Regions from separate parts of the Arthrobacter sp. genome, predicted to be linked through region 2. Evidence: riboswitches for the same ligand, from Rfam matches in the RefSeq annotation. Region 2 holds a riboswitch; the other holds the start of a gene.

Region 1 (22,735 bases), on a different contig from region 2:
TCTACCTGCGTGGTCTGGTACTGGTCGCTGAGACCGCCTACGGTGGAAGCCTCGTTCTCCTGTACCGGGAGCGCGAACAGCCCGACTATCACCGCGAGGCCAACGAGGAGCGTGACCCACGCTGCCCTGGCCGAGCGAACTATCCCTGCGTGCATCGAAAGACTCCTGTGGCGCTCGGAAAAAAGTAACTAGGGAACAAAGTATCTCTATAATAGAGATACTTCAAGGTGAAGTTACTATGGGAACCGTGGACAGAAATGAGTTGAGGCGGGAGATCGTCAACGCCGTCCGGGGCATGGGCCTGGACGGCCAACAGGTGTCGGATGCGTTCGCCCACGGCAACGGACTGAATTCCACAGATATGCGCGCGCTAACGCTGATCATGGAGGCCGAGACCCGCGGCGAGCCCCTCACCGCGGGCAGGCTGAGCAATATGCTGGGCACGTCAACCGGCGCCACCACCGCCGTCATTGACCGGCTGGAACGCATCGGCCATATCCACCGGACCCGTTCCGAGGCGGACCGGCGCAAGGTCACCCTGCACCTCGAGGCGCTGGCCCGCCAGGTTGCCGGCGCCTATTTCGGCCCGCTCGGCGCGCTAACCAGTGAGGTCATGGACCGGTACACCGAAGCCGAATTAGACACCATCCACGGTTTCCTCACCGCCATGCGGCAGGCTTACAGCACGCACCTGCAGGCCTTGGAAGCAGAGGCCCGCGGCAGGTCAGGCGCCTAGCCACCGGCCCTTCGCCCCCTTCAAAGCCCGCGCCGCACCGGCTGGTGAAAACAGGTAAGCTGTTTATCGCTGCCAGCCAACGGCAGCCACGCCTCCGTAGCTCAGTAGGATAGAGCGGCCCTCTCCTAAAGGGCAGGTCGTCGGTTCGATTCCGGCCGGGGGCACTTTTTATGCCCAGACCCGTTGTCTCCCGATTGCACTCCCCACGCCGTCACCTGGACAGCGTGAGGAGACTGCCGCCTAACGCGGTAGGGCTTTCTCAGTAATCGATGACGGTACGGATCCCTTTACCTAAGCGCATCTGTGCGAAGGCCTCGTTGACGTCCTCGAGCTGGATGCGGTCGGTAATCATTGAGTCAAGATCGACGAGTCCTTCCATATACAGGTCGACGATTTTTGGGAAATCGATTGATTGGCGGCTCGAGCCATAGTTTGAGCCGATCAGCTTTTTCTCCTGGTCGCTCATCACAAAGGGGTCGATCGAAATCTTCACCCCGTCCGCCACCTGACCGACGACGACGGCGGTCCCGCCACGGCGAACCGCCTCGTAGCAGGCCTCGATCGTAAAGGGCAGGCCAATCGCTTCGAAGGCGTAGTCAACGCCGCGGCCCCCGGTCAGCTCCTGCACCGCTGTCACCAAGTCAGCCTCGCGGCTGTTCACGGTGTGGGTGGCTCCAAATGTGCGGCCGAGTTCCAGCTTCTCCTCGTTTACATCTGCGACGATGATCTGCTTCGCCCCGGCGAGCCGGGCCCCCTGGACAACATTGAGGCCGACACCCCCGCACCCCACTATGAGAACCGTGCTGCCGGCCTCCACCTTCGCGGTGTTCACGACCGCTCCAATACCGGTGCTCACCGCGCACCCGACCAGCGCAGCCTGCGCGAGCGGGGCGTCCTTGCGGATTTTGATGGCGGCGGAGGCCGGAACCATCGCGTGGTCGCCGAAGGAGCCCACCGCGAGGAAGCTCTTGACCCCTTCCTGCTCGTCGTTGTGGAGGCGGGGCTTGCCATCGAAAAAGACGTGGTTGTATGCCGTCTCGTTGGCGAGCTGGCAGAGCACTGGATTGCCGGACACACAGAACTCGCATTTCCGGCAGGAGGGAGTCCAAGAGAGAATCACGTGGTCATCCACGTCGAGTTCCGTGATTTCGGACCCCACAGCCACGACGACACCGGCCCCCTCGTGTCCGAGCACCAGCGGTGCCGGCGTCTCCCAGTCACCGTCCAACGCATGGAGATCGCTGTGGCACACACCGGAGGCTGCGAGCTTCACCAGCACCTCCTGCGGGCCGGGAGTTGCGCTGATCTGGAGCTTCTGGATGTCGAGAGGCTGTTTGGCCCCAGTGAAGACTGCGGCCTTCACGCTGATTGTGTTCGTGCTGCTCATGCTGTTTGCCTTTCGTTTTTGGCTGTTGCGGCTTCGAGGCCGCGAACCGCGCGGATGAGGGCCAGGATTCTGTCCGGTTCTCCCGGCGGGAGGGCTGTGGCTTTGAACACCGGCGGAATCAGCACCCATACGTAGGAACCCCCGAGGGGCGTCACGGTGAAAATGCGCTCGCCGTTCCTGGCAGAGATGGCGGAAGAAAGCACGTCGATGCCGCCGAGGTGGGGGCGTGCCGCTAGGTTCAAGCGGTCAACCGCCGCGGTTTCTGCCCCTGCTCCCTCTTTTATGTACCGCGAGCCGGCTCGGTCTTTGTGGGAGATCCTGACTCCGGATGGAGCCCCGGAACCGGCAGGAAGGGCGGTGGAAATCGTGAGGTTGTAAACACGGGAGAACACAAAGTTCCCCGGGTCGTAGCTGAGGCTCAGTTCGATACCGTCTCCGGTACGTACAGTTACCGAAGTTTGCGTTGCTTCGATGACGTTGCCGAACTGCGGCGCGACTCTGCGTAATGCATCCCGGGCCCGGTCCACGATGGGGCCGTTCCCGGCAAGTGCGTGCTTTCGCTCTTTCTTAGAGCGCGGGGTGATCACCGGTATTCCTTGCCAGCGTCTACTGACGCAGATTGCCCGGGCCCGTAATCTTCTTCTACGTCCTCGGACCGGAAGGCGATGTTCGTCTGGGTGTCAGCCAAATCTGTCGGAGTGAACAGCGGCAACCGGTTCATCTTGAGCCAGATGACTCCGAACAGGGTGATGGCGGCGATGATGATTCCTGCCGCGCCCCAAACAACCAGGCGCTGCTCCATGTCGGGGACGATGAACGCGATGAGGTAGACACATGAGGTGATGCCGATGATCTGCGGCAGCGGGTACAGCGGGGTCTTGAAGGGACGCTTCGCGTCCGGATAGCGGCGGCGCAGTACGATCACATCGACCTGGGCGATGATGTAGCTCAGCAGCCACGTTGTGCAGGCGATACTGACGAGGTTCAGGATCAAGTCGATGCCGCCGTCAGAGGCAGTCGAATAGAGCAGTACAGCTGCCATGCAGCCGGCGGTGACGAGCATGCCTGCCCACGGCACCCGGCTGCGGCGGCTCACTCTGGCGAACCACCGCGGCAGCAGGCCCTCATTGGCCAGGCCGTAAAGCATGCGCGGGATCGCGGCGAGATAGGAGTTGCCCGTCGAGAAGGACGCCAGGATGGTCACCGCGGTCATGATGAAGCCGCCGGCGGCACCGAAGATCGCGGTTGCGCCGACGACATGAGGGATCGAGGAGGCAGCCATGACGGAAAGGTCGGCGTATTGCGTTGCTCCCCATCCGAAGAGCACGTCAACGACGAAAATCGTAAACACACCGGTGACCATGGCCAGCGGAATATTCCGCCAGGGCCGCTTCACTTCTTCCGCCAAGGGCGCTACGAACTCCATGCCGATGTAGAGCCAGATCGCTACGGCGCCCATTGAAGCGAGGGTGCCCCAGTCGGTGTTGAGTGCAGGGTTGTCGACGGGCGTCTGCCCGGTGAAACCGAAGACGCCGGCGAGGCCCATGACCGCGAGAATTCCCATCATGCCGAACACAATCGGGATCTGGACACGCGCGAAGATGTCCACACCCGAAATGTTGAGGATCAGAAGGACCGCGAGCAACGTGAAGGAGAAGACTGTCGCCGGGAAACCGGTGAGGGATTCGAATGATTCACCAGCGACGAGGAGCTGGGTTCCCCCGTCGGCCGAGACCAGCACCAGGTACCCACCAAGCACCGCGACTATGGCCAGCAGCCTGCCGAGGGCAGGGAGCGTGTATTCGCCGATCATCCCGCCGCCGGGAAGCATGGAAGCCAATTCTCCGTAGGAGATTGCCACCATCGTGATAATAATCAGGCCCACGAATGCTGGGATCGCGAAGGCGATTCCACCGGTGCCAAACCCGTTACCGAGCGACACCATGGCCGTGCCGGAGACAACGAGTCCTGTCGATGCAGCGTAGGCCGCCGCAAAGCCAAGACTCCGCTTAAGTTTCGTCATGTATCAGTTCCTTTGCACAAATAAGTGATTACAACCGTTGAGAAACCGCGGACGTCTGGGCGGCCTATCTGTTCGGCACCGATGCTGGAATAACATGCATGATGTATCTGATGAGATTTATATCACACGCATCATGCTGCAGATATGGCCTTTCACGCAAGGAACTGAGAGCAGGCTCCACCTCAGAAGACGGGAGAGAATAACTTCTGTTATGTGCTGCTTCCCGCTACGGTTGAGCTCGGCAGTCGTGGTGAATGAAGGCGCATGAGAAACTGTCCTGACCGAAACGGCTGTGCCGAAACACGCAAGAAAGGGAGCCGCATTGGAACGAATTGGCGACCGAGTGGATCTGTTGGATCGCGTCATCGATGCGGTAGCCGCTCGAGGCCTCGAAAGGTCAACGTTCCGTTCCCTGGCAACCGATCTGGGAATCAGCACTTTCCCGTTGGTGAGCACATTCGGCACCAAAGAAGACTTGCTGGCGACGGTTGTTCAGCACGTGGAAAAACGCCAGGCGGACCTAGCCAGGACCATGTTGGACGGCGACGTCTTGGACGCAAAACTCTTCTATGAGTTCTGGAATTGGTGCGTCTCCAATGTGCAGGCGATGAATCTTGATCTTGAGATCATCCTTCACCAAAGACGATCTCGCCCGGAGGATCAATCCGTTCCGCACAGCGCCCTTGGGCAATGGCTCGAATTGTGGACCGCCAGATACCGCCGGTCGGGTTACAGCGAGCCGCACGCACTGCAGAAGGCCACTTTGATGACTGCCGTCGTGTGGGGTCTACAACTCGACTTGGTCATTACCGGTGACACCTCGCGTGTCACAGCCGCCTACGTCCAGCTCGTCGATCAAATCCTGCGGGAGCTGGACGCCGGTCCGGCGGATTCAGATCAGGCAAAGCCGCTCTAGCCCGAGTTTCGAGCGCGCATCGAGGAGGCTCCCGCCGGCGGGGGACCCGCCGGCGGGGCCGCAAGCCGCGCGGCTACGCGCTGATACCGGACGAAGTGCCCGCACTCGGAGCGGCGTCGTCGGATTCCGCGAACTGGGTGCGGTAGAGCTCGGCGTACCGGCCGTCCTGCGCCAGTAGCTGCGAGTGCGTGCCCTGTTCCGCAATCCGCCCATTCTCGATCACCAGGATCCGGTCCGCGTTGCGGATCGTGGAGAGCCGGTGGGCAATCACGATGGCGGTGCGTCCTTCGAGCGCTTCGGTCAGGGCCGCCTGCACCGCTGCTTCCGAGGTGGAATCCAGGGCGGCGGTCGCTTCATCGAGCACCACGATCCGCGGCTGGGCCAGGAGCAGCCGGGCAATGGTCATGCGCTGGCGTTCCCCGCCGGAGAGCCGGTAGCCGCGCTCCCCCACCATGGTTTCCAGGCCATCGGGCAGGGACCGGATGAGGTCCTCAAGCCGGGCCCGGCGCAGGGCATCCCAGATCTCGGCTTCGCTGGCCTCCGGATTGGCGAGGAGCAGGTTGGACCGAATGCTCTCGTGGAAGAGGTGTCCGTCCTGCGTGACCATGCCCAGGGCAGAACGCATTCCCGCGAAACTGAGGTCCCTGACATCCGTGCCGGAGAACCGAACGGCACCGCTGTCGGCGTCGTACAGCCGCGAAAGCAGCTGAGCAATCGTTGACTTCCCGGCCCCGGAACTACCCACCAGGGCAACGGTCTGTCCCGGTTCTACCCGGAAGGAAACATCATGCAGCACGTCCTCCCCGCCGCGGCTGTCCAGGACGGCCACGTCCTCCAGGGACGCGAGGGACACCTTGTCCGCCGTCGGGTAGGCGAAGGTGACATCCGCGAATTCCACACCCAGCGGCCCCTCCGGCACCGGCGCCGGCTGTTCCTTTTCACGGATAAGCGGTTTGAGGTCAAGTATCTCGAAGACCCGTTCAAAGCTAACGACGGCGCTCATGATCTCCACCCGGGCGTTTGCCAGCGAAGTCAGCGGCGCATACAGGCGGGTCAGCAGCAAGGCGAGGGTTACGACGTCGCCGGTGTTCAGGCTGCCGGTCAGGGCCAGGTAGCCGCCCAGGCCGTAGACCAGGGCCAGCGCCAGCGCTGAGACCAGGGTCAGCGCAGTCACGAAGATGGACTGCATCATGGCGGTCTTCACGCCGATGTCCCGCACCCGGGCCGCGCGGACGGCGAACTCCGTGGATTCCTGGTCCGGCCGGCCGAAGAGCTTCACCAGGGTGGCGCCGGGGGCGGAGAACCGCTCGGTCATCTGTGTGCCCATGGATGCGTTGTGGTTCGCAGCCTCACGGCGCAGCGCCGCGAGCCGTCCACCCATCCGCCGGGCCGGGAGCAGGAACACCGGGAGCAGGAGCATGGCCAGGACGGTGACCTGCCACGAGGTCGTGAGCATCACGATCAGCGTCAGCACCAGGGCAACAATGTTGCTGACCACTCCGGAGAGCGTGCCGCTGAATGCCTGCTGCGCCCCTATGACGTCGTTGTTCAGCCGGCTCACCAGCGCACCGGTGCGGGTACGGGTGAAGAAGGCGATCGGCATCCGCTGGACATGGTCGAATACCGAGGTCCGCAGGTCCAGGATCACCTGTTCACCGATCCTGGAGGAGAACCAGCGCGTCGCCAGTGAGACGCCGGCGTCGGCCACCGCGACCACTGCGATCAGGCCGGACAGCCAGAGCACCCTGTCCACAGCACTTCCGGCGACAATCGCGTTAACCACTTCGCCGGCCAGGACCGGGGTTGCGACCGCGAGGAAAGCCCCTCCGGTGGAGAGCAGCAGGAACCCGATGAGCTGCCGCCGGTATGGCGAGGCGAACGCGAAGATCCGTTTCAGGGTCTCGCGCGAAATTTTCTTGTCTGTGCCTTTGGCGGTGGAGATCTTGTGAAGGGAACTCCAGGCCGCGCCTTCCATGCTCATGTGACGACTTCCTTTAAGTAACGGCAACTTCCAGCTTAGGCTCTTGCGCAGCTCTTCCGTCCCGGTGCATAACGGCTTGCGGCTTCGTTGAATTCCCGGGGCAGACACGCCCGTAATCTGTGTCCCGCGCCACGGGGAACAGGCCCCCGCTGGGATACACTGCAAACGGTCCGCACCGAGCCGGGCCCCCGGAACGAAAGGCCGCTATGCCGACGGCGCCGACCCACGAGGGAACATTTACGGACGGTCGCAGCGAAGACCTGCCGGCACTGGTTGCGGTCAGTGACGCCGGGCTGCGGAGATCCGTGGAGGAAGCGCTGGCGGGTGCGCGGCTGCGTCCGGTGCCCAGCGGAACCACGTTGGAAGGCCCGCTTCCTGTCCTCGCCGTCGTCGACACAGCCGCAGTGGAAGCCGCCGGCCCCGATCTGCGGCGCTGGCTGCTCCCGTCCGCGGAAGGTTCCGGACCGCCCGTCATCCTGATCACCTCTGGCGAACTGCTCGACGTCGAGGACATGGTCCGGCGGGGCATCACCGACTTCGTACTGAGTCCGCTCTCCGGCACCGAACTGGCCTACCGGGCGGCCCTGATCCGCGCGGAGTCGCTTGCCGTGCGCCGGCGCCGGGAGGTCAACAACATCCTGCGGGGAAAGACCCGCGTTATTTCGGCCGCGGTGCGGGCCACCAATGACCCGGACATCATGGCGGACGCTGTTGTCGCCGGGCTGGGAGACGCCTTCGGCGCTGACCACGTTTCGCTCACCACGTTCCCGGACGAGCGGGTTCCGGAACTAACGAACTCCTGGAGCCGGCCCGGATCGGTTGCCTCCATACCGGCACCTGACCCCGCGCAGGCGGCCGCTGTGGCTGACCTGCTGTGGGATAACGGCAAGATGCTTGCAGCACGCGACCATCTTGATCCGGAGTGCGACACCCATCCGATCCTCTTCCCGGCTCCGCGGTCTGCGGGGCTGCGCACCTCGGTCATCGTCCCGCTCGGCCACGGCGACAGGCCCTTCGGCATCATCTGGCTCGCCGGGGAGAACATGGCCCGGATCTGGACGCCCACCGAACTGTCACTGATCCAGCATGTCAGCGGCAACCTTGCCCACGGACTGGTGCAGGGTCACCTGATTACCGCCCAGCGCACTGTCCTGGCCCGCCAGCGGGAGCTGGACCGGGAGAAAACAGACTTTGTGGCCACAATCAACCATGAGCTTCGCACCCCGCTGACCTCGATCACCGGCTATCTTGACCTGATCCTGGACGGCTCCGGGGGTGGGCTGTCCCCCGAGATCGCGCAGATGCTCGAAATCGTCGGACGCAACGCGAACCGGCTGAACCACCTCATCGGCGACCTGCTCACCATTTCCCGCACCGATGCGGAAGAAACCCGCTTGGACGTGGAGGAAATTCTCCTGGCGGATCTGTTGGAACAGGTCCTCGCGTCGCTGACCCCGGCGGCGGCGAGCCGGAACATCAGCCTCACCCTGGACGCAGCGGAAGCCGGTCTTCGGCTGGACGGGGACAGGGAACAGCTTGAGCGGGTCTTCACCAATCTGGTCTCCAACGCGGTGAAGTTCACCCCACCAAATGGGTCCGTCCGGATCCAGGCTGATCCGCTCCCGGGCGAGGCCGGTGCCGCTCCCATGGTCCGCGTCCGCGTCCAGGACACCGGCATCGGCATCCCGGCAGAGGACCAGCCCAAGCTGTTCAGCCGGTTTTTCCGTGCCTCAAACGCCACAGCTGCAGCGATTCCGGGCACCGGACTGGGTCTGGCAATCGTCCAGGACATGGTCCACCAGCACGGTGGAGAGCTCTCAATCAGCTCCACCGTGGGCGAGGGCACCTGCGTCGAGGTCCTGCTCCCCAGCTCTTAGGCTCCCGTGCCCGCTCCGCTGCTCGCCCCGGCGACAGCCGCTGCCTTCGCTTCGATCCGCTCTGGGAAGCAATAGCAGTTCAGCGATGTGCCCCGGCTGAAGCCCACCAGCGTCATACCGGCATCCTGGGCCAATTCCACGGACAGTGCGGACGGTGCGGAGACGGCGGCCAGCACGGGAATACCGGCCAGCTGCGCTTTTTGAACAAGTTCAAAAGAAGCCCGGCCGGACACCTGGAGCACGGTACCGCGCAGCGGGAGCAGCCCTGCGCGCAGCGCCCACCCCACCACCTTGTCCACCGCGTTGTGCCGTCCCACGTCCTCCCGCAGGCAGAGCAGCTCCCCCTCGGCGGTGAACAGGCCCGCAGCGTGCACGCCTCCGGTCTTCTCAAAAAGCGCCTGTTGTTCGCGGAGCTTATCCGGAAGCGAGGCCAGCACCTCCAGGGGAACCCGCACCCCGTCGGAGGCGACATCGAAGTGTGAGGACTTGCGGACAGCCTCAATGGAAGCCGTTCCGCAGATGCCGCAGGAGCTGGAGGTATAGACATGCCGCTCCATGCCGGTGTCCGGGAGCGGGGTTCCGGGGCGCAGCTGAACATCAACCACGTTGAAGGTCTGCTGCCCGTCTTCATCCACCCCGGCGCAGTACCGCAGGCTGATGAGCTGGCCGGCCTCCCAGATAACTCCTTCAGAGACCAGGAACCCGGCCACCAGGTCAAAGTCGTCGCCCGGAGTGCGCATGGTCACCGTGAAGGAACGCCCCTCGAAACGGATCTCCAGCGGTTCCTCACCCGCCAGCATGTCATCACGCCGGCTGATGGTTCCGTCCGTGCGGAACCGTGTAATTCGGGCACGCCGTGAAACACGTCCCATCCCATCGCTCCTCAATAAAGTCTTAGACTGGCCTGACTTCAGACTAGGTGATTTCCTGCACAAGGACGTGGTGGCTATGCCAAGCAAGGCTCCGAAGAACGGAATCGACGAAACCGAACTACGGGTCGGTGAGCCGAAGACGCATGCGGTTGGCCTGCCCGCGGTCATCAATTCCATCCGCCTCTCTTTCGACCAGATGGGGCCTCTGCGCAGCGCGCAGACTCTGCTGCACGTAAACCAGAAGAAGGGCTTTGACTGCCCCGGATGTGCCTGGCCGGAAGGCGACAAACGGCATGCAGCTGAGTTCTGCGAAAACGGTGCCAAGGCCGTGGCGGAGGAAGCCACCAAACGCCGGGTGCCCCCGGAATTCTTCGCCGAACACTCGGTGGCCGAAATGCTGGAGAAGGATGACTACTGGCTTGGGCAGCAGGGCCGGCTCACCCACCCCATGGTGCTCGACGCCGGCGCCAGCCACTACCGTCCGATCAGCTGGGAGGGCGCCTACGACATCATTGTCGAGGAGCTGGCGGCCATGGATTCCCCTGACCAGTCCGTTTTCTACACTTCCGGACGGACCTCCAACGAGGCTGCCTTCCTGTACCAGCTGATGGTGCGCGGCATCGGCACCAACAACCTGCCCGACTGCTCCAACATGTGCCATGAGTCCTCGGGCTCGGCGCTGACCGAAACGCTCGGAATCGGCAAGGGAACAGTGAGCCTGGACGACGTCCAGGGCTCGGAGCTGATCATCGTGGCCGGGCAGAACCCCGGCACCAACCACCCGCGCATGCTCACCGCCCTGGAACGCGCCAAGAAGAACGGTGCGGTGATCATCGCGGTAAACCCGCTGCCCGAAGCAGGCCTGCTCCGGTTCGATAACCCGCAGACGGCGTCGGGCATGCTCGGCACTAAGTTCGGTGGCGGCACCCAGCTGGCCGATGACTTCCTGCAGATCCGCCTCGGCGGGGACCAGGCTCTCTTCCAGGGGCTGGGCAAGTTCCTGCTGGAGCAGGAAGAAGAGCATGGAAACGTGTTCGACCACTCCTTCATCGCTGCCTACACGGACGGCCTGGATGCCTATCTCGCCACGCTTCGGAAGGCCTCCTGGGATGAGATCTGCCTCGCCAGCGGCCTGACCCGGGCCCAGATCGAAGCCGCCGGTGCGCGCATGATCGCGGCGAAGTCCACGGTTGTCTGCTGGGCCATGGGCCTCACCCAGCACAAGCACTCGGTGCCGATGCTGCGCGACGTCGTCAACGTTCTCCTGCTCCAGGGCAACGTGGGACGCCCGGGCGCGGGGGTCTGCCCGGTCCGCGGGCACTCAAATGTCCAGGGCGACCGCACCATGGGAATTTTCGAGCGGATGCCCCAGGCCTTCCATGACCGGCTCGACGCCGAATTCGAGTTCGCGTCCCCCCGCCCCGATGGTTTCGATACGGTCAACGCGATCCGGGCGATGCGTGACTCAAAAGTACGGGTGTTTATGGCCATGGGCGGTAACTTCATCCGTGCGACGCCGGACTCCGCCGTCACCGAGCAGGCGCTGCGCAACACCAAACTGACTGTCCAAGTCTCAACGAAGCTGAACAAGTCCCATCTGGTGCATGGGCGCCGTGCGTTGATCCTGCCTGCCCTGGGGCGCACCGACAGGGACACACAGGCCGGAGGCGACCAGCGCGTCACGGTGGAAGACTCCATGAGCGCCGTTCATGCTTCCCAGGGCCGGCTGGACCCGCCCGGGCCGCAGGTCCGCTCGGAGATTGCCATTGTGTGCGAGCTCGCGGAACGGCTTTTCACCGGTTCCCAGGCACCATTCCGGGAAAACGCACCGAAACTGGACTGGATCGGTGCGCGCGCCGACTACTCCCTCATCCGTCGGCATATTGAAAACGTGATTCCCGGTTTTGAGGGGTTCGAAGCAAAGATTAAATTCGGCGGCGGCGGATTCGTGCTCCCCAACGGACCGCGGGACGGGCGGAATTTTGCCACGGCGACCGGCAAGGCGCGTTTCACGGACAATGAACTGCAGTATCCGAAAGTCCCAGAAGGCCGGCTGATCCTGCAGACCCTGCGTTCGCATGACCAGTACAACACCACGGTTTACGCCAAGGACGACCGCTACCGAGGCATCTACGGCGGGCGGCGCGTGGTGTTCGTCAACGCAGCTGACCTGGCGGCAGCCGGGCTGCAGGACGGCGACCAGGTGGACATGATTTCAGAGTACGACGACGGGGTGGAGCGCCGGGCGGAGAATTTCCGGGCCGTTGCCTACAACACCACGGCAGGGTGCGCCGCCGCCTACTTCCCCGAGGCGAACGTGCTGGTGCCGCTGGACTCCGTTGCCGATGTCAGCGGCACCCCAACCTCCAAATCGGTGATTATCCGGTTGGAGCCTGCCGCACGCGCCATGGCAGCGGCAGCGCAGTGACGGCTTCGTCCGCGGTGCAGCCGGCTTCGGGGATCACCATCACGGCGTCGGCGTCGGCCAGTCCCCGCAGCATTCCCGAGCGGTAGTACTGCGAGGGCACGGAGCGCCCGTCCTGGATCCGGCTTGGAACCAGTCGGGTCCGGCCGGGCATCGGATCGATGTCGACGCCCGCCAGGACATGGCGCTCCTTGGCGAATTCCGCGCCCCGAAGGCCGTCCAGCAGCGGCTGGAGCACGGTGAAGACCGCCATCATGGCTGCGAGAGGGTTCCCCGGCAGGGCCACGACAAACCGTCCATCCGGCAGGCGTGCCAGCAGGGTGGGATGCCCGGGGCGCATGGCAATTCCGTCGATCAGCAGTTCAGCGTCGACGGCGCTCAGTGCGCGCCGCAGGTGGTCTGCAGAGGAGGTTCCTGTGCCTCCGGTGGTCACCAGCACGTCCCCGGAGGACATCGCAAGTGACGCTTCATCGATGGCGTCGGTACTGAGGGCGGCGATCACGTCCTCCAGCCGGTCTGCCAGGCGGTAGACCGAGTCGACACGTCCACCCAGCATGCCGATCAGCTGCGGCAGCTGCGGTCCGAAGGTGTCCCGAACCTGGCCCGAATCGGGCAGTCCGGCTTCGATGACTTCGTCACCCGTGAGCAGCAGGGATACGCGCGGGGCACGCAGCACGGGCAGGGTGTCATGGCCGCAGACGGCGGCCAGTGCGATGTGCGCCGGGTTCAGGACGGTCCCGGCTGCGATGGCGGTCTCCCCCGCCGCTGCCTCCTCGCCAGCCGGCCGAATGTGTTCTCCCGGACGCGGTTCATCGCTTCGTGCGGTGGGTCCCGGGACCAGCGTCGCCGGGTCACCCTCGCTCAGCAGGGCGTTCTCCGACCGGAGAACGGCTTCTCCGCCCACAGGCATCAGGCCGCCGGTAAGGATGGGCACGGCTTCGCCGGGCTGCAGCGGCCGGCGGCCGGACTCCTTATGGATCTGCCAGCGTTCCTGTTCTGGTTCCTCCGCAGAGACGATCGTCCAGGGCGCGGCGCCAGCCACGGCCCAGCCGTCCATGGCAGAGGACGCATAGTGCGGCACTGGTTGGAGGGCGACGGCATCCTCCGCCAAGGTTTGGCCCAGTGCTTCAGCGAGGGGCACCGTCTCAAACGGCAGCGGCCGTGCCGCGGCATACGCCGCCTTACGGGCCTGTTCCCAGGATGTGTTGGGCTGCAGGGGCAGAATCACCGGCACCGGCCCGTTCATTTGCCCGCCTCCGGAGCCGCTGCGGCCTCACATTCCCGGTGAGCTGCCCGGATGGCGGCCCGCATGGCGAGGTTTTCGTCTGCCTGCCCGCTGCCCGCGGCCAGTCCTGCCGCCAGCCCTGCAACGAAAGTCGTCAGCGGTGCCGCCGGACGGACAACATTGTGGGCTGCCGCCGCCGCCAGGTCCAGGACCGCGTCAATATCAACTGCGGTTCCCTCCAATTCCAGGCTCCGCAGCAGCTGCTGCGTCCAGGCCTCGAGTGTTTGCTGTTGGCTTCCCATCATGGCTCCTTCGTTAGGCGTCGCTGCGGGACCGTCAGGGGACTCAGGCAGTGCGGTTGCCTGGCCTGATCCCCCACTTTCCGGCATCAGCCCAGGTGTCCACATCAGCGGTGCTTCCCTCCGGTACGGCAACCTCTCTCCACTGCACCCTAGCAAGGAGGCGGAACATTGATAGATTTTCCAGCCCGTCTGGCTGTCCATTCACCGCGCGCAGCAGATCCGCGGTTCGGTAGAGCGCGGCCAGCGGCTGGAGGGCTCCGCTGCTGTCCCGCGCCATAACGGACTGCGCCGGGTCGCTGGCTGCCTCGGAAAGAAGTGCCCGGACGGCACCCGCCGATGCCGGCATATCGCAGGCCAGCACCAGGGTCCATGGCCGTGCCCGGCTGCCGTCCGCCGTCTGGCCTTCGCCGTAGAGGGCACTTAGGGCGGCGCCGACGGCGGCTGCCGGGCCGGAAAAGGGAGGGTCTTCGCGGACCATAAAACTACGTTCCCGAGGCAGGAAGGCTTCCAGCTCCGCGGGACCAGCAACCGCCACGCAGCCGGCGTGGCTGACGGCCTCCAGCGTCCGCTCCAGCAAGGTCTGCCCGTTGTAGAGCAGGCCAGCCTTGGGTACCCCGTCCAGCCGGGAAGACCGCCCGCCAGCGAGCACAACCGCATTGAAAGCGGGCAACTGTTCCGGTTCGAGGTCCATCAGGCAGCCGTGTCCCCGAGGAACGGACTCCATTGGGCGGCCGGCTGCTCAAGTTCCCGGATCTGCCAGCGGGCGCCGCTTGGCGGCCGAGGGGTAAACCGGAGCTTCCAGCCGAGCTGGTTCAACGTTGTGTCCCCTTTATTGTTGTTGCAGCGCAGGCAGCAAGCGACCAGATTCTCCCAGCTGTCCTCGCCCCCGCGGGATTTTGGAACCACATGATCCACCGTGGAGGCCTGCTTGCCGCAGTAGGCGCAGGAATGTGCGTCCCGCCGCAAGACCCCCCGGCGGGTGGCAATGGTTCCTTCCCGGTAGGGAATCTTGACGTAGTGGTTTAGCAGAATGACAGATGGCCGCGCAAAGACGTCGGCGGGGCTAACCACAGGTTCACCCGTCTCCGCCAGCACGCTGGCCTTCCCGGTCAGCACAAGCACCAGCGCGCGCCGGAAGGTCACGACGGCCAGCGGCTCGTAGCCCGCATTCAGAACCAGGGTTCGCATGCACGTTCCTCTACGCCTTCCCGCAGGTCCGGCAAAAGAATAAGTCCACCGTTACACCGCGGTACTTCGAATCTTCATGCAAGAGTAAGCCGGGAGGGGCAATTCCCGCCATTTAAGCGGCGCGAATCCACAGCTGGGAATCCGCTGCAGTCTCCGGCATAAGCAGGGCGGAAACAACAAAGGACCTTCCCCCATGGGGGAAGGTCCTTTGGCGAACTGTGTCAGGTTCTGGTTTTGCTGCTAGCCGCCAACGCGGATGTACACGCCGCCCGAGCCAAGCTCGGCAGGAGCAACGACGGTCTGGTTGCCGAAGAAGCCACCGTGGACGGCCTGTCCGTTGCCCACGTACACAGCGATGTGGGCCATGCCCATGCCGCCGTCGGCGTAGTAGATCAGGTCGCCGGGAATTGCTTCGGCTGCACTTACGGTGCGGCCGAGGGAGAGGTAACCCGCCGGCCATCCGTGGTAGTTGATGCCAGCCGCTGCAAGAGCGTTGGTAGCGAGCATGGTGCAGTCCTGCATAACGCCGAGCTGGGCGTATGCAGCGGCTGCGATCGTCGCGGCGGTGCCGGAGGAGGCAGGCGGAGCCGTGTGGGTGGGTGCAGCAGCAGCTGTCCCTGCCTGGGCGGTTCCGGCCTGGGCAGTTCCGGCCTGGGCGGGAGCTTCAGCCTCGGGGCTGATTTCCTGGGACTGAACCGTAACATCGGGCGTGGCAGGTGCTTCAGCCACGATCACGCCGGGTACCGGCGCGAACGTGAGCTCAGGACCAACCGCGTCCGTGGGTACCTGCAGCGGGATGGAGGACAGATCCAGCTTGCTGGTCTGCACATCGCGGGAGATTTCCGGTCCGGCCGCGTTGGCAGCGATACCGGTGCTCAGCACCAGGCCGGAGGCAGCCGCGATCACGGCAGCCTGGCGGCCAACTGTTCCGGCATTGGAGGTAACGGCGTCGGCCAGCGCGGTCAGTGAACTTGTGCGCTGGACCGGCGCACGGTGACGGGCGCGCTCAATAGTCGAGGTCATAAGGGTGTGCTCCGTTTATCAGGCAACTAGGCGTCAGCTGACGCGGACGAAGCTTGCACCGGGAAGGTCGGACAGGGAGTGGAGGCCGGTGTTCATACCGTTGAGGCCACCGCTGATGACCTGGCCGTTACCGACGTAGATGGCCACGTGGCCACCGGTGATGACGAGGTCTCCGGCCTGGGGCGAGCCGACTACGGCGCCGTAGGCGAAGAACTGACCCGGGGCGAGGTCACCGACGGACTTGCCGACGGAGCGCAGGGCCTTCTCGACCATGGCGGTGCAGTCCTGGGCAACGCCGATCTGCGAGTAGGCGGAGGCAACGAGGCCGGCTGCAACGCCGCTGGCGCTAACTTCAGGTGCCGGTGCTGCAGGTGCGGAAGAGGCAGTGGTGACGCCGGTGGAGGCCGGTGCCGGTGCGGCGGCGGCCTGCTGGGCAGCGAAAGCTTCCTGCTGGGCGGCAGCGGCTTCGGCAGCCTCTTCGGCGGCAGCAAGTTCGGCAGCAGCGATCTGGGCGCGGGTTTCGGCTCCGGAGAGCGAGCCGGCCAGGGGTGCAACCGGAAGATCGTAGGGTGCCTGCTCGGAGACCGTAACGGTCCCGTTGGAGGTCACAACGTTGAGAGGGGTTGCTTCAAGGGCCTGGCGGTCGGTGGAAACCGATGCTGCCTGAGCCGGCATGCCTGCAGCCAGAACAAGTCCGGAAGCTGCGACGACGACTGCGGCCTGGCGGCCGACGTTCCCTGCGTTAGCGGTTACGGCCTTCGAGAGCGCCGTAAGCGGGCTGGATTGGACGTGGGCAGCACGATGGCGGCCAGAAGTGATTGTTGACACAGTTTTTGCCTCTCCCAACGCCTGCGAGGTGAGCTGTCGGATTCGGATGGGAGTCACCCGGTTGCTGGACTGCTAAGTCCGGCAACTTAACCCCTAGGGCTTCTTGCGAAACCCGAAATTGGTTCCCCCGCCTCTGCCATGCGATTTTTGCGAACGGATCTCGAACAGTGGCAGAGCTCGGCGAACTGTCTGAGAGTGTCTGATCTTTGGCCAATCAGGCACGGTGACGAGAATATAACAACATCAAGGAAATGTCACGCTCAGGTCACGAAAGGGTGTTGGAGCGGTCACAACCAGCCGAGGGGGTCGACATGAGTGCCGTTGACCATTACCTCGAAATGCAGGTGGCAGCCGGTTGAGGCGCCGGTGGTGCCGCTGGCGCCCACCAGGTGGCCGCGCTCGAGTTCGTCGCCCACAGACACGCTGATGGCCGAGAGGTGGTTGTAGGTGGTTTCCACGCCGTTACCGTGATCGATCACCACGCGGTTTCCACCGCCGTACGGGTGCCACCCGGCGGACTTGACCGTGCCGCTGGCGGCCGCCGTGACTTCCGTGCCGCACGTTGCGGCGAAGTCCTGGCCGGTATGCAGTTCGCCTGCGGTGCCGGTGATCGGGCTTACCCGGTATCCGAAGGAGGAGGTCTCCACCAGTTCGGAATCCAGCGGAGTGGCAAGGGTGCCCTTGGCAGCCGCAGGCGTGACATCTGTGCCGGCAACAGTGAGTCCCTGAAGTTTCGCGTCCGGATCGAATTTGCTCGTCAGGGCGGCTCGGTCGAACTCCAGCGTGGCGTTGGGATCAGCCGAAACCGGGGCCGGCGCTGCCGTTGCCTCCGGGGGCAGTACGGGATCCACCGCCGCTGCCGTCGTTGGCAGGGCAACGGTCAACACCAGCCCGGAGGCGGCGGCGGTGATGGCGAATTTCTGGGCAGAGCCTCCCAGCGGGCGGCGGACGGGTTCAGCCCGGCGCCGTCCAGCTGACGGGGCGGCAGTGGACCGTGCGGCGGTGCGTGGACGCAGTGGAGCGGCCGTAGTCTCGGCCCTGCGCCTGCCCGAAGCGGCATGCTTCGACAAGTGGTTCCCTCTCTACAAAGCCTGCGAAGTTAGCTGTCGGATTCGAGTAGAGAACTCGGCCCACGACGCCCAGGGGAATCCGCGGTTTGCGGACGATCCTGCGCTGCTCGGAGGCTTCACCCCAAGGCAGTGAGACTGCCGCTTGATGGGTCCTCCGCCCCTGCCTGCGAACGGTTGCACCTGCGGTCCAGTGGCAGGGTTCGGCTGTCGGACCGGTTAGCGGTGTTGTTGCTGTAGTCAGAAGTCACTATAGGGGAAAAATCCCAAAAGATACCATTCCGTTACCCGCGTGGATGAAAGGACTAGGCCTGGCCGGACACGAACACGTGCGCAGCCACTTCCGCCGGCAGTTCCAAGGCTCCCTCGATCCCCGGAACGCGGACCGAAATGTAGCTCCCGGCCACCTCGGCAGTGATCGAGGCGCCCGGGCGCAACCCGGCCTCGTCCAGCTGCGCCAGCAGTTCGGGGTCCACCTGGATCGGTTCGGCCAGCCGGAGCAGGTTCATCTGGGTTCCGGGTTCGGCCGCACCGACTGCGGAGACCAGGTCCATGTAGCCGGCAGCCGGAGCCGCTGCGGTTGTTCCGCCCAGGGCCTCGAGCCCCGGGATGGGGTTGCCGTACGGCGACTCTGTGGGGCGGCCCAAAAGGTCGTAAAGCCGCCGCTCGACCCGTTCGCTCATTACGTGTTCCCAGCGGCAGGCCTCGTCATGGACATAGGCCCAGTCCAGCCCGATCACGTCGGCCAGCAGGCGCTCGGCCAGACGGTGTTTGCGCATCACTTCCGTGGCACGGCGCCGGCCCAGCTCGGTCAGTTCCAGCTGCCGGGTTCCCGCAACCACCACCAGGCCGTCCCGCTCCATCCGTCCAATGGTCTGCGACACCGTCGGGCCGGAATGGCGCAGGCGCTCGGCGATGCGCGCCCGCAGGGCCACGATGTTCTCCTCTTCGAGTTCAAGGATGGTTCGAAGATACATCTCAGTTGTGTCGATGAGGTCCGTCATGACCAGCCGCTCCTAGAATTCGTGCGGAAGAAAGGGTGTAGAACCTCAGCGGTGCAGACCGCGCCGCAGGTTCGTTTCCACGTTAGCCCATGGCGCCAATCCCGGGGCAATTGTGCCCGCCCCGGACTGGTCGCCAACTCCCGTTCACAAATACGTCCAGTACGGGGCCGGGGTGCAGAATAGAGGAGTATCTTCAGCACCCTGCCAACCCGCTTGGAGCAAACAAAAATGGGCGAAACCGCCACAGTTACGATCCCCGCAGAACTTCTTCCCCAGGATGGGCGTTTCGGTGCCGGTCCTTCCAAGGTTCGCCCCGAGCAGATCGAGGCGCTTTCGCAGGCAGGTGCCAAGCTGCTGGGCACCTCCCACCGCCAGGCTCCGGTCCGGAATCTGGTTGGGTCTATCCGCGAGGGGCTCTCCTCCTTCTTCTCCGCGCCCGAAGGGTACGAAGTTGTACTGGGTGTGGGCGGCTCGACGGCGTTCTGGGACATCGCGTCCTTCGGCCTCGTGGAAAACAAGGCGCAGCACCTGTCCTTCGGCGAGTTTGGCTCCAAGTTCGCCGCCGCGACGAACAAGGCACCGTTCCTGGCCGAATCAAGCATTCTCAAGGCCGAGCCGGGCACCCGCCCCGATCCCCGCGCCGAAGCCGGCGTGGATGTCTATGCCTGGCCGCAGAATGAGACCTCCACGGGCGTTGCAGCTCCGGTCCGGCGTGTGGCGGGTGCAGATGAAGGCTCCCTGGTCCTGGTCGATGCGACCTCCGCTGCAGGCGGCCTCGACGTCGACCTCGCGGAGGCAGATGTCTACTACTTCGCTCCGCAGAAGAACTTTGCCTCCGACGGCGGCCTGTGGCTTGGAATGTTCTCCCCGGCTGCGATAGAACGCGCCGCCCGGATCAACGCATCGGACCGCTGGATTCCCGACTTCCTGAATCTGCAGACGGCGATCGATAACTCGCGCCTGAACCAGACGTACAACACGCCTTCACTCTCCACACTGGTGACCCTGAACTCCCAGGTCGAGTGGCTCAACGAAAACGGCGGGCTGTCCTTCGCCGCCGCACGCACGGCAGACTCGGCCAACCGGATCTATTCCTGGGCCGAAGCTTCAGCGGTCGCGTCCCCGTTCGTTACCCGCCCCGAAGACCGGTCCAACGTCATCGCCACGATCGACTTTGATGACTCGATCGACGCCGCGGCGATCGCCAAGACCCTGCGCGCCAACGGCGTCGTGGATGTGGAGCCGTACCGCAAGCTCGGCCGCAACCAGCTGCGCATTGCCACCTTCGTGGCGATCGAGCCGGAGGACGTCAGCGCGCTGCTGCGGTGCATCGACTACGTGATCGAACACTCGTAGCCACCCGGGCGTTCGTCCCGCCGCCGGCGGCACCGGACAGGACCCTAAGTGCTACTTAGGGTCCTGTTCTGTGTCCCGGGTCGTGACGACGAGGCGGCGGCGCACGGTGCGGTCGTAGTGCACCCGCAGATGGTGGGAGCGCCAGGCCCACACCAGGCCAATGACGGCTGTGATGAGCCCCGACGCCGCTGCGACCCCCAGGCTCCACCGCGGGCCGAAGGAGTTGGAGACCCATCCGACGATCGGGGCACCCAGCGGCGTGCCGCCCATAAAGATCGCGAAGTACAGGGCCATCACCCGCCCGCGCATAACGGGCGTCGTCGTCGTCTGCACATAGGCGTTGGCGCTGGTCATCAGGGTGAGGGCGAAAAGTCCGGTTGGGATGAGCGAGAGCGCGAAGATCCACAGGGTGGGTGAGAGCGCTGCCACCGCACAGGAGAAGCCGAACGCACCCGCGGCACCGAAGATAAACCGCAGCCTCGGCTTGTCCCTCCGCGCCGAGAGCAGTGCACCGGCGACCGAGCCAATGGCCATGATCGAGTTGAGCAGGCCGAAGATCCCGGCGTCCTGTCCGAACTCGGTCCGGGCCATCGCCGCGATATAGACGGCGAAGTTCAGCCCGAACGTCCCCACGATGAAGATGGCCACCAGCACCATGATCAGGTCCGGGCGGTACCGCACGTATTTCAGTCCGGCACGGATCCGCCCCTTCCCCGCCGGAGCCTTGGGCAGGACCCGGAGTTCACCCGACCGCATCTTCAGCAGCGCCAGGATCATGGCGGCGAAGGTGACCGTGTTGATCAGGAAGACCCAGCCCGGACCGACGGCCACGGTCAGCAGGCCTGCGACAGCCGGACCGATCATCCGGGCACCGTTAAAGGAAGCACTGTTAAGGGCGACGGCGTTGGGCAGGTTCTCTTCGCTGACCACCTCTGAAACGAAGCTCTGGCGCGCCGGGGCGTCGATCGCCGAAACCACGCCCAGTGCGAGGGCGAAGGCGTAGACATGCCAGAGATGCGCCTGCCCGGAAAGCACCAGCAGGCCCAGCCCGGCGCCCAGGGCAGCCATCGCGATCTGGGTCGTCAGGAGGACCTTGCGGCGGTTATAGGTGTCTGCGATGAGTCCGGCCCAGGGCGCCAGGAGCAGCTGTGGCCCAAGCTGCAGCGCCATGACAATACCCATGGCGGCTGCGTCCTGCTCGGTCAGGATGTCATAGACCAGCCAGTCCTGGGCGGTGCGCTGCATCCAGGTGCCAATGTTGGAGACGAGTGCCCCAACGAACCAGATGCGGTAGTTGAAGATACGGAGTGAACGGAACATTTAGGTTCACCCCTCCCTTCCGGGATGATGAACCGCGTTCCAAACACTCACCAGTTATTCGTCCTCCATCGACACAGTCTTCGGTGCGCCGTCCCGTTCTGCATCCGGAGCTTCAGCGTCCGCCTGGGCGGCTACGTCCTCAGGACCCGCTTGCTCCTCGTCCTGCTGCGCCGGTTCCGCTCCGGAACCGGCGTTCTCGTTTTTCGGCGCGTCCGCGGACTGCGAGCCGGCCTCCGCCTCCGCGGCCTCGGCAGCCTCCGCAGCGGCCTCTTCCGGACGGATCCGCTCGGACCAGGGGACCCACTCCGGGGCCAGGACCGAGTCCTCCGAAGGCAGCAGTCCTACCTCGCAGACCGTGGCCACCTTGCCGCGGGGAACACGTGCCAAGGTGGCGAACCACTGCCAGCCACCGTAGCCCGGACGGTTGGCCTGGAACCGGTGGGTTACCAGACGGTCCGCTTCGGGGAACGCGCCGATGTAGTCGCCGATCTGCGCCTCGGGCACAACCTCCAGCAGGCCTGCCCGCGCGCTCTCCACGGCAGCAGCCAGCACGGCATCCGGCTTGGACGGACGGCGGAGCGCCTTCCGTGCCGCAGGTTTGTTGGGCTGTTCTTCTGGGATGGTCGTGTCGTTGGTGTTCACTCGGAGAATCTGCTCCTATGCGTCAAGGTCGTCGGCGACGGCCCGCAGTACCGCGGCGACCTTGGTTGCTAGCTTCTTCTCCGGGTACCTGCCGCGGCGCAGGCCGTTGGAAATCCCATCCAACAGTTTAATAAGGTCTTCCGTAATCACAGCCATATCATCCGCAGGCTTGCGTGTGGCCTTAGCCACCGACGGCGGAGCCTCGAGGATCCGGGCGGAGAGCGCCTGGGGGCCGCGGCGTCCGTCGGCCACACCAAACTCCATGCGTGTTCCGGGCTTCACCTCGCTCACACCGGCGGGAAGCGCTGAGGCATGCAGGAAAACTTCCTGGCCGTCGTCAGTGGCCAGGAATCCGAATCCCTTACCAGTGTCGAACCACTTGACCTTGCCGATGGGCACTTCGCTTACCTCGTTCTTAGATAATGGATGCGGCGCTATCGCCCGCACGTTGTCGTAGCCGTTCTTACTGCATCTGCGATGCGTCCCGTGCTGCATCAATACTGGTTACAAAATACTGCACGTCCCTGCCGTTGCAGCCGGGCACCTTCAGAGATACTACGGGG
Region 2 (8,507 bases):
CCACCTGGTTACCGAAATGGTCACTGCGGAGTTCGCCGGTGGGCGGGTCTCAGCGCGCCGGGAGCGGCGGTTAGGTGCCATTGAACTTGCTTCCACACCGGTCCGGGCGACGGCTGCCCAGGGCAGGACCGCCGTGGCAGCGGCGCTGCAGGTCCAGGGCCTGGACGTGATCGGCTGGTCCCCGGCCGCGGACGCGTTACGCCGGCGGCTTGCCCTGCTTCACCGGGAACTGGGTGCGCCCTGGCCGGATGTCTCCGAGCCGGCGCTGCTGGCCCGGCTCGATGAGTGGCTCGGACCGGAACTGGATGCGCTGGCTGGGGGTGCCCGAGCCTCGGGCATTAACCTGATTGATCCGCTCCGCCGCCTGCTGCCCTGGCCGGAGGCAGCCCGGTTGGAGGAGCTGGCACCCGAACGGCTGCAGGTGCCCAGCGGCAACAGGATAGCCGTGGCTTATCCGGCGCTGGACGACGACGGCGCCCGGCCGGTGGTCGCCGTCAAGCTCCAGGAGTGCTTTGGCTGGGCTGGGTCTCCCACGCTCGCCGAGGGCCGGGTCCGGGTGCTGTTCCACCTGCTCTCCCCGGCCGGCAGGCCGCTGGCCGTCACCGACGATCTGGCGTCCTTCTGGGCCGGGCCCTACAACCAGGTGCGCGCGGAGATGCGCGGACGGTATCCGAAGCACCCCTGGCCGGAAGACCCCTGGTCGGCGCGGGCAACGGCACGGACCAAAGCCAAGACATAAAGACATAACTCGTCCGCAGCAACGCCAATGCGCCGCCCTCCAACCGGGTGATACCAGTTGGAGGGCGGCGCCTTGGGGGACGGTCAGGGCTGGGGGGCCGGTTCAGCCAACGCCGTGTCCGCGGCGGCCCATACGCCGTCGAGCACTGCGGATGCTTCCTCCTCGGTGACCCCGAGGGAGAGCGAGATCTCCGTGAGCAGTGGCCGGCGGGCGTGCCGGAGCATATCCCGCTCTGCGTGGGAGAGTCCCTTGTCCAGGGAGCGGATGGTGAGATTACGCACCACCCGCGCGACGTCAACGATCCGTCCGCTGGCGAGCAGCTCGGTATTCTCCTTGAAGCGCCTCGACCATTGGGACTCCTCGGTATCCGCGGCAGCCCGGAGGACCTCCATGAGTTCCTGCAGCTGCGGTGAATCAAGAATCGGGCGCAGCCCAACGTCTTCGGCTTTCGCCGTGGGTACCCAGACCTCCAGCCTGTTGGCATGTACTTCCAGCACCAGGTACTCAGTCTCTACACTGCGGACCATCCTGCTGGACAGCCGGCAGATGGTGGCCGGTCCGTGATGGGGGTGGACTACGGTTTGACCTACGTTAAACGTCAATGTGTTTCCCTCTGGCTGCGTTGAAGCCGGACCCGGCGTCCGTGAGCCGCTGCCCGGGGCAGGGCCAGCGGTGGGACGGTCGTCCCGCCACGTGCACGGATTCCGGTGACAGTAGTGACGGAAGCGCGGCTGCGGCACCACACACATGGGTGAAGGTGCCGGGGAGCCGCGGGTCTGACATAGTTCATTATTTCACGTCTGGGGACCATGTTCCCCGCCTGCGGGCGGGCAGTTCCTATGGGTGGGGCTCATGGGAATTGCTGTGGCGCATGCGAAAGCACCCCGCCTGTTTCCAGACGGGGCGCTTTCGTGCATCCTGCGGACCGGATGGCCGCGCCGGATTAAGGGTTATGCGCGGTAGTAGACCGGGCCGGAGCCAACGTTGACGGACTGGATAACGGTCTGGTTGCCGTTCCAGCCACTGTGAATGGCCTGTCCATCACCGATGTAGATAGCGATATGGGCAAAGCCCATGCCGCCGTCGGCGTAGTAGACCATGTCGCCGGGCTGGGGATCAGACACCGGGGTGCCGTAGGCGGCGAGCTGGGCCGGGGCCAGGTCTCCGACCGAGTGGCCGGCGGCACGGAGGGCTACCTCGACCAGGACGGTGCAGTCCTGGGCAGCGCCGAGCTGCGAGTAGGCAGCGCTCAGCATGGTTGCGCCCGCACCGGAAACTGCAGCGGCGGGAGCAGCCGGAGCAACCGGGGTGCTCAGCGTGGTGAGTTCGGCATAGGCGCCCGGATCCGTGTACGAAGCTGCTGCGGGAGCGGCTTCAACCGGAGCGGCGTAGTTTTCCACCGGCGTGTACGCGGCGGCCGGCTGGATGGCAGCTGCGCCGGCATAGGTGATGACGTCACCCGGGTAGATGATCGAGGCCATGGAGAGGCCATTGAGAGCGAAGACACTGTCCAGGCTCACACCGTAGGTGCTGGCGATCTGGCCCAGCGTGTCACCGGCGACGACGGTGTGGGTGGAAGCGGTCTCCACGGCCGGGGCCGGGGCTTCGACAGCCGGGGCTTCGACGACCGCGGCGGGGGCAGCAGCCACGGGTGCCGGGTTGGCATCATTGGCGACGACGCCGGCCTGGGCCGGGGCAGCCATCCCGAACATGAGTCCGGAGCCGGCAACGACGGCAGCGGCGGTTCCACCGAAGGCGCGGGCCTTGACCGGTGAGACCTGGGCGATAGTCGTCAAGATGGTGGAATTGGCGCGGTGGCGTCCGCGGTTGTTATTGATAGACAAGGAATTACCTCTCCCAATACCTGCGAGGTGAGCTGTCGGGTTCGGATGGGAGTCACCCGGCCGCCGGCCTGGGCCGGTCGGCTTAACCCCAAGGATTCAAAGGATCCAAAAAATTGGGTCCCCCGCCCCTGCCGTCGTTTTGCAAAAGGGGACCTTGGCCAGCGGCAGAGTTAGGTAACAAGCCAAGGACGCCGCACATTTCGTATCGCGGCATGCCGAGGACACTACATGGAATTACAGATGGATTGCAATTCGGTAACGACGCCGTGTTGCTGTTGTGTAGGCCACGTCACCGTGCTAATAAACAGGCGGCTGTCTTCTTTCGTCCATCCCGCAACATTTCCGCAGCCCGGCAGGCCGTCGGTGCTGTCAGTTTTGGCCTCCGGAGCCGACGCTGAGGCAGGTGGAAACGCAGGCTTTTTTTCCGTAAGCCCGGGACGGATGCGCCGCCGCGGGAATACGCTTGAAGGGCCAATATCCAGCGAAGGAGGGTGGCCATGAGTGAACAACCCGGTGGCCGCGGAGCGCGGCTTCCCGTCCAGGGCGTGGTGCGCGAGGTGGTGATTCCTGCCGGCGTCGCAGGCCCGCACCAGCTGATTATGGATGTGCGTTGCTATGCCGTAGCCCAGCCGGACGGAATTGTGGTCATTGACACAGGAATGCCCGACGCCGAGATGGGTATCGGTGCGGCGGTTGAGGCATTGGGCGGTGGGTGGCCCGATGTCCGCGACATTGTGCTGACCCATCTGCACATGGACCATGTCGGTTCTCTTTTTGCTATTGCCGAGCGGGCCCCGCTGGCCGCGATCTACGCAGGCGGGCCAGATTCTCCGGATATTCGGGCACCGCGCCATGTGAGTCCCATCGGTGAGGGTGCCATGATCCAGGACTTGGAGGTGCTTGCCACGCCGGGGCATACGGCAGGACACATCTCGCTTTTCCATGAGGCAACGGGGACGCTCTTCATCGGGGATGCCGCTGCGGTAGCCCAGGGTGAGGTGGTCCGGGGACCCGGGGCATTCACCTCTGATTCCGGCCGGGCAGAGGAGTCCCTGGAGCGGCTTGCTGCCCTTGGCCCTGAGCGCATCCTGTTCGCCCACGGTGCGGAGGTTGATTCACCGAGCGATGCCCTGGCGAGGATGATCGGCGGATCTCACTAATCCAGGTCCGACGCCGTGGCCCGGGCTGTGAACCATGCGAACCAGGCCCCGGCGGCCGTCGTTACGACCGCTGCCGCGGGCAGCAGCACCGTTACCGGCGTGCCTCCGGACGCCGAGACGGCCGCGTAGAGGAGCCAGCACACTGCCAGGACCAAGCCAGCGGCCACTGCGCAAAAGCGCCGGGACTTTCCTGAATCTGCGCTGAGGAATGAGACCACGCTGGCCGGGCAGGCAAATGATGCACCCAGCGCCGCGCCGCCGAGCAGGGTCCAGAGGATGTAGCTCGTCAGCTCCTGGGACTCCACTGACGCTGCGTAGAGCACTTGGAAGTTCAGGATGGCCAGGGCCATGCCCGCCAATGCGCCGATAGGAATTAGGAAGAAGACAGACCTGCGGGGCCGCGCGGGGGTGTTGCTCATGGATTCAACTCTATCGCCGGTCGGTGACTGCCCGGCGAAGCAGGTTGCTTTTATGAATGACTCAGAATAACTGGTAGCGTCTTAGCCAGGCACCGAGGCCCAGCGCCGGGAAAACCCGCTGCGGTTCAACGCAGGTGCCAGCCGGCACCTGGCGTTGACAAGGTGCCCCCAGACATCACCACAGGACTGGAAAGTCCTGCGGTCTGCGCTGCCCAGCGCCGCCCCGGTTCTTCGGCACCGCAGCTGCCGGACGTTGCTTCCGCACCGGCGCCGCAGCTGCCGGACGTTGCTTCCACCCCATGACCCAGGAGAGAACTCTTGTTTAAAACCAAAAACCAGTCAGTACCCACCGCCGCCGCAGCCATGACCAGCCCCCTGGGCGGAAGCTACGTTGCCGTCTTCGACCGCGCCCAGGCAGCTCCCGGAACCACCGGCGGCAGCTACGCCGGTACGGCTGGCCACGGAATGCCGGGCCGTGGAGCCGACAGCTATGTGGCCCGGTTTGACGCGGCTCCCCGCGCTGCCCGCACCCGTGGCAGCTTCGTGGACACCCAGTACTAGACCCCGCTCCAGTAGGATGAGGCGTCGGCGGCGGACCCGCCGGCCGCTGGACTATAGACAGGGAACTCCGTGGGCGCGATGGATGACATGCTGGGCCCGTCCGAGGTAGCCGCGCTGAGCGGCATCCTCGCCGGCGCGGCTCCGGGAATCAGCTGGGAGCCGCTGCGGAAAACCGGCGGCCGGCTGGCGCCCTTGTCGCTCCGGTCCCGCACCGATCTGGTGGCGGATGCGCTGGTCCTGGCCTTCGGCAGCTATCCCGTGGCCGCTTCCGCGTACCGGCTGGCTCTGGCAGATCCGGTCCTCACCGGTTGGATCCTGTGGCCTGTGACTGAGTCTGTGACCACCCTGGCGCTCCAGGAGGGGGCCGGTGCAGCGTTCGATGACGCCCTCGACCTGCTTGCCGAACTGACACCCCGACTGACCAGCGAATTCGCCATTCGGCGCCTGCTCGAGGCTGATCCCGGGCGGGCCCTAGAGCGAATCCTGCCGTGGACCGGCCACCCGGATCCGCACGTGCGGCGGCTCGCGAGTGAAGGTACCCGCCCTTACCTGCCGTGGGCAATCCGGGTTCCGGCGCTGCTTGCCAGGCCGGAGGCCACACTTCCCATCCTCGACGCACTCCATAACGACCCATCCGAGTATGTCCGCCGCTCAGCCGCGAACCATCTCAATGACCTCGCCCGCCATGCTCCCGAGCAGGTGGTGGAAACCGCGGGCCGGTGGCAGGCCACCGGCACACCGGGCAGCTCCTGGGTTATCCGGCACGGCCTGCGCACACTGGTGAAAAAGGGCCACCCGGGCGCGCTGGCGCTAATGGGCTTTGATGCGGCAAATATTTCAGTGACGGGTCCGTACGCACCCGCCCCAATGCTGCGCCGTACGCTCCCGTCGGAACTTGTGTTCGGTGCGGACCTGACTAACGACGGCGATGCTGAGGCACGCCTGGCAGTGGACTACGTGGTTCACTACGTCAAAGCCCGCGGTTCGACGGCGCCGAAGGTCTTCAAGCTTGCGGTATTGGAACTGGCCCCGGGGGAGTCACGCCAGGTTTCGGCCCGCCACGCCCTGCGGCAGATGACTACCCGCCAGCATTATCCGGGCGTGCATGCCGTGGAGCTGCAGGTCAACGGGATCCGCCATGGCCGCCTGGAGTTTGAACTAACCGTCTAAGCTCAGGCAGTCCGTCTGAGGCAGGGGCTTCAGTTGGTTTCAGGTGGCCGAACACCTACGACGCGGCCAAGGTCCTCCAGCGCCGCCAGGAAGGTCTCCTCCCGCATGGGGACATCACCCTGGAGGGACGGCCAGCCGTCGGCCATCACCACCGCAGCCGCGGAAGCGGCACCGATAGTGAGCAGTGCCTCCCGGCGGGCGTTCTCCGGCCCGATCAAGCACCGTTCGGGGTGACGCTCCAGCCAATCCTGGACCGCGGCCACCAGCTGCGACTGGAGCAGCGAGAGGGAAGCGGACGTGATTCTGCCCGCTTCGGGATGCCCTGCCAGGAGCTGCTGGCGCCCCCGCGCCACCTCGGAGTTCATGTTCGCGTGACCAATCGAGGTGATCGTCAGATGGAATGCCGCCAGGGGAAGGTTGTCCGCGTACCGCTCCAGTACGCCGTCCGCCGGTGCTCCGGTAACCAGATGGATCGGGCGGCCGAAAACTGCCGCTTCCCTGCTCGGGAAATAGTTGAAGAACGTACCCCGTGAAACCTCCGCGCGCCGACAGATTTCGGCGACGGTTACTGATTCCGGCCCCTGCTGCACGGCCAGGCTGACGGCTGCCTCTTCGATGGCGTTTTCCGTGGCGCGGCGCTTGCGCTCCCGCAACCCGGAATGTGTCGCGATCATGAAGGCTCCTCTGTGATCGAACTTATATACTCTGACCAAAGTTGGACCTGGTCCATTTTTGATCCCCCGGGAAAAACCAGCCTACCGGAGCAACACAGCTCGTGGAGCACGCCTTCGCTCCCTACCAGCAAGGAGCAAGACGTGACAGTGACCGCGCGGCCGACAGACCAGCCAAGACAGGACGACGGCTACTTCGGCCCGGACAGTGTCAGCTGGCGGCTCTATGCCGATCCTTCGTCGAAGCTCGGCGGTATTGCCGCGCTGCTGCTGCAGGCGCTCAACCCGAACATGATGCGCCTGTTTTCCGCGGTCAGCGTCACGGGCGAAGACGCAGCCGCCCGCGGGGAGCGGACCGGCCAGTACATCGACACCACCATCTTCGGAGACAAGGCACACGCGGACGCCGCTGCCCGCTCCGTCCGAGGCATGCACAAACACGCGACCTGGCAGGACCCCGCGACCGGCGAAACGCTGCGCGCCGAAACGGAAAGCTGGATGGACTGGACCCACAACACGCTGGTCTTTGCCGTGCTCCGCGCAGCTGACGCCTTTGGGCCCAGGCTGACCCCTGAGGAGCAGGACCGGTTTGTCCTGGAGCAGCACATCTCAGCGGAACTCGTCGGGATAGACCCTGCACGGCTGCCCGCCACCCGCCGCGCCCTGGAGGACTACATCAACGGGCAGCGCCACTGGATGGCCCTGTGCCTGCCGGCCGCCGAAGTCAGCCAGGCAATCCGCAAACCGTCCCTGAAGGGCAATCCAGTGAAGGTCTGGACCGGAATCGTCATTCAGGACGGCATCCTGTCCCTGCTGCCGGACTGGGCGCTTTTGCTCTACGGGGTGGCCGGCCGGCCGATGAACCTGCGCAGCGCTGCAAAGACCACAAAGGGCATGATGGCCGCTGCACGCCGGAACCACTCCTATGAAAATGTCATCACCGACCTGACGACCAAGGTCGACACCCATCCATACCGAAAGGTCCGCAACCGTGCGGAGGCCTGAGGCATGGTGAAGGCCCCGATGCCGGAGAACCGGGTCCGGCCGCCAAAGGCGCGGCCCGATAACCTCCGCTTCCGCACCCTGGTACCGGGCCTGCTGCGGGCCGGCTGGATGACGCTGCGGCTGGGAGGCTGGCGTCTGCTGGCACTTTACGCGGCCACCCAGGCTGTGCTGCTGCTGTTGTTCTCGCCGGTTATCCGCTGGATGTTCACGGAGGCATTGGCTGCGGCAGGGCTGCACGCCGTGGATTCCGCAGCGTTGGTTTCCGTACTGGGCAACGGCGGGTCAGTGGCCTGGATCGCCGGGCTTTGCGTACTGGCTGTGCTGGGTGTTTCCCTCCAGCTGGCGCTCCTGGTCCTGGCAGCCGCCAGGGTCCGCGCCGGCCTGACCCTGAGGCCGGCGGCCCTGGCACGGGAGCTCCTTCCGGTGCTCAGGCGCCTCCCGCGGCCCGGCTCGCTGCCGCTTGCGTGGTATCTGTTCCTGGTCCTTCCGCTGGCGCAGGCCGGGTTCTTTTCGGTGCTGACCCACTCCATCGCGGTGCCAAACTTTATTTCCGGTGAACTACTGAAATCGACGTCGGGCATTATTGCGTATGTCATTTTCCTGGTGGCTGTCGGAACGCTCGGCACCCGCTTTGCCCTTGCCTTACCGATTTTCGTGCTCGGGCGCGTTTCGGGTGGCCGGGCCATGCGGCTTAGCTGGCGGGTAACCGGACGAACCGACCGTGCGCTCCTGGCTACCGGCGCCATAGCAATAGTTGCCGCCTTCTTTTCCGGAACGGTACTGGTGGCCGCTGCCCTGCTGCCAACACTGGCAGCTGACCTGGCGGCGCCTGCGGCAGCCGTAACGGCGGCGTTCGCACTGGGCGCGGCCCAGGTGGCCGGGGTGGTCATCGCCGGCAGCTTTGTTATGTTCATGGCGGCCATCCTTATTGAACTTAC

What was found. A riboswitch is a leader RNA that binds a small molecule or an ion and turns the genes downstream of it on or off. The one in region 2 is predicted to bind cyclic di-AMP.
Region 1: linked by a shared signal. The riboswitch ahead of RTN46_RS01140 (NlpC/P60 family protein) and the one ahead of RTN46_RS14885 (LysM peptidoglycan-binding domain-containing protein) in region 2 are both predicted to bind cyclic di-AMP.

What each region holds. Positions count from the first base shown of each region.
Region 1 covers NZ_DALZXY010000003.1:34,549-57,283, forward strand. Annotated here, with positions in the region: partial or broken gene RTN46_RS01060 (MMPL family transporter) at 1-155, opposite strand, end outside; gene RTN46_RS01065 (MarR family transcriptional regulator) at 248-736, shown strand; tRNA gene RTN46_RS01070 (tRNA-Arg) at 827-900, shown strand; gene RTN46_RS01075 (Zn-dependent alcohol dehydrogenase) at 996-2,123, opposite strand; gene RTN46_RS01080 (hypothetical protein) at 2,120-2,710, opposite strand; gene RTN46_RS01085 (APC family permease) at 2,707-4,146, opposite strand; gene RTN46_RS01090 (hypothetical protein) at 4,469-5,062, shown strand; gene RTN46_RS01095 (ABC transporter ATP-binding protein) at 5,136-7,043, opposite strand; gene RTN46_RS01100 (ATP-binding protein) at 7,250-8,920, shown strand; gene fdhD (formate dehydrogenase accessory sulfurtransferase FdhD) at 8,917-9,792, opposite strand; gene RTN46_RS01110 (FdhF/YdeP family oxidoreductase) at 9,869-12,220, shown strand; gene RTN46_RS01115 (molybdopterin molybdotransferase MoeA) at 12,171-13,463, opposite strand; gene RTN46_RS01120 (DUF6457 domain-containing protein) at 13,460-13,747, opposite strand; gene RTN46_RS01125 (NTP transferase domain-containing protein) at 13,788-14,435, opposite strand; gene RTN46_RS01130 (HNH endonuclease) at 14,435-14,932, opposite strand; gene RTN46_RS01135 (NlpC/P60 family protein) at 15,173-15,955, opposite strand; gene RTN46_RS01140 (NlpC/P60 family protein) at 15,989-16,783, opposite strand; cyclic di-AMP (ydaO/yuaA leader) riboswitch at 16,788-16,976, opposite strand; gene RTN46_RS01145 (M23 family metallopeptidase) at 17,071-17,853, opposite strand; cyclic di-AMP (ydaO/yuaA leader) riboswitch at 17,857-18,069, opposite strand; gene RTN46_RS01150 (metal-dependent transcriptional regulator) at 18,156-18,854, opposite strand; gene serC (phosphoserine transaminase) at 19,083-20,210, shown strand; gene RTN46_RS01160 (MFS transporter) at 20,262-21,530, opposite strand; gene RTN46_RS01165 (DUF3027 domain-containing protein) at 21,585-22,172, opposite strand; gene RTN46_RS01170 (cold shock domain-containing protein) at 22,188-22,571, opposite strand.
Region 2 covers NZ_DALZXY010000104.1:1,491-9,997, forward strand. Annotated here, with positions in the region: partial or broken gene RTN46_RS14875 (ATP-dependent helicase C-terminal domain-containing protein) at 1-739, shown strand, start outside; gene RTN46_RS14880 (CarD family transcriptional regulator) at 823-1,488, opposite strand; gene RTN46_RS14885 (LysM peptidoglycan-binding domain-containing protein) at 1,690-2,583, opposite strand; cyclic di-AMP (ydaO/yuaA leader) riboswitch at 2,587-2,737, opposite strand; gene RTN46_RS14890 (MBL fold metallo-hydrolase) at 3,081-3,743, shown strand; gene RTN46_RS14895 (hypothetical protein) at 3,740-4,162, opposite strand; gene RTN46_RS14900 (hypothetical protein) at 4,481-4,723, shown strand; gene RTN46_RS14905 (DNA alkylation repair protein) at 4,802-5,893, shown strand; gene RTN46_RS14910 (TetR/AcrR family transcriptional regulator) at 5,923-6,567, opposite strand; gene RTN46_RS14915 (oxygenase MpaB family protein) at 6,709-7,569, shown strand; partial or broken gene RTN46_RS14920 (glycerophosphoryl diester phosphodiesterase membrane domain-containing protein) at 7,573-8,507, shown strand, end outside.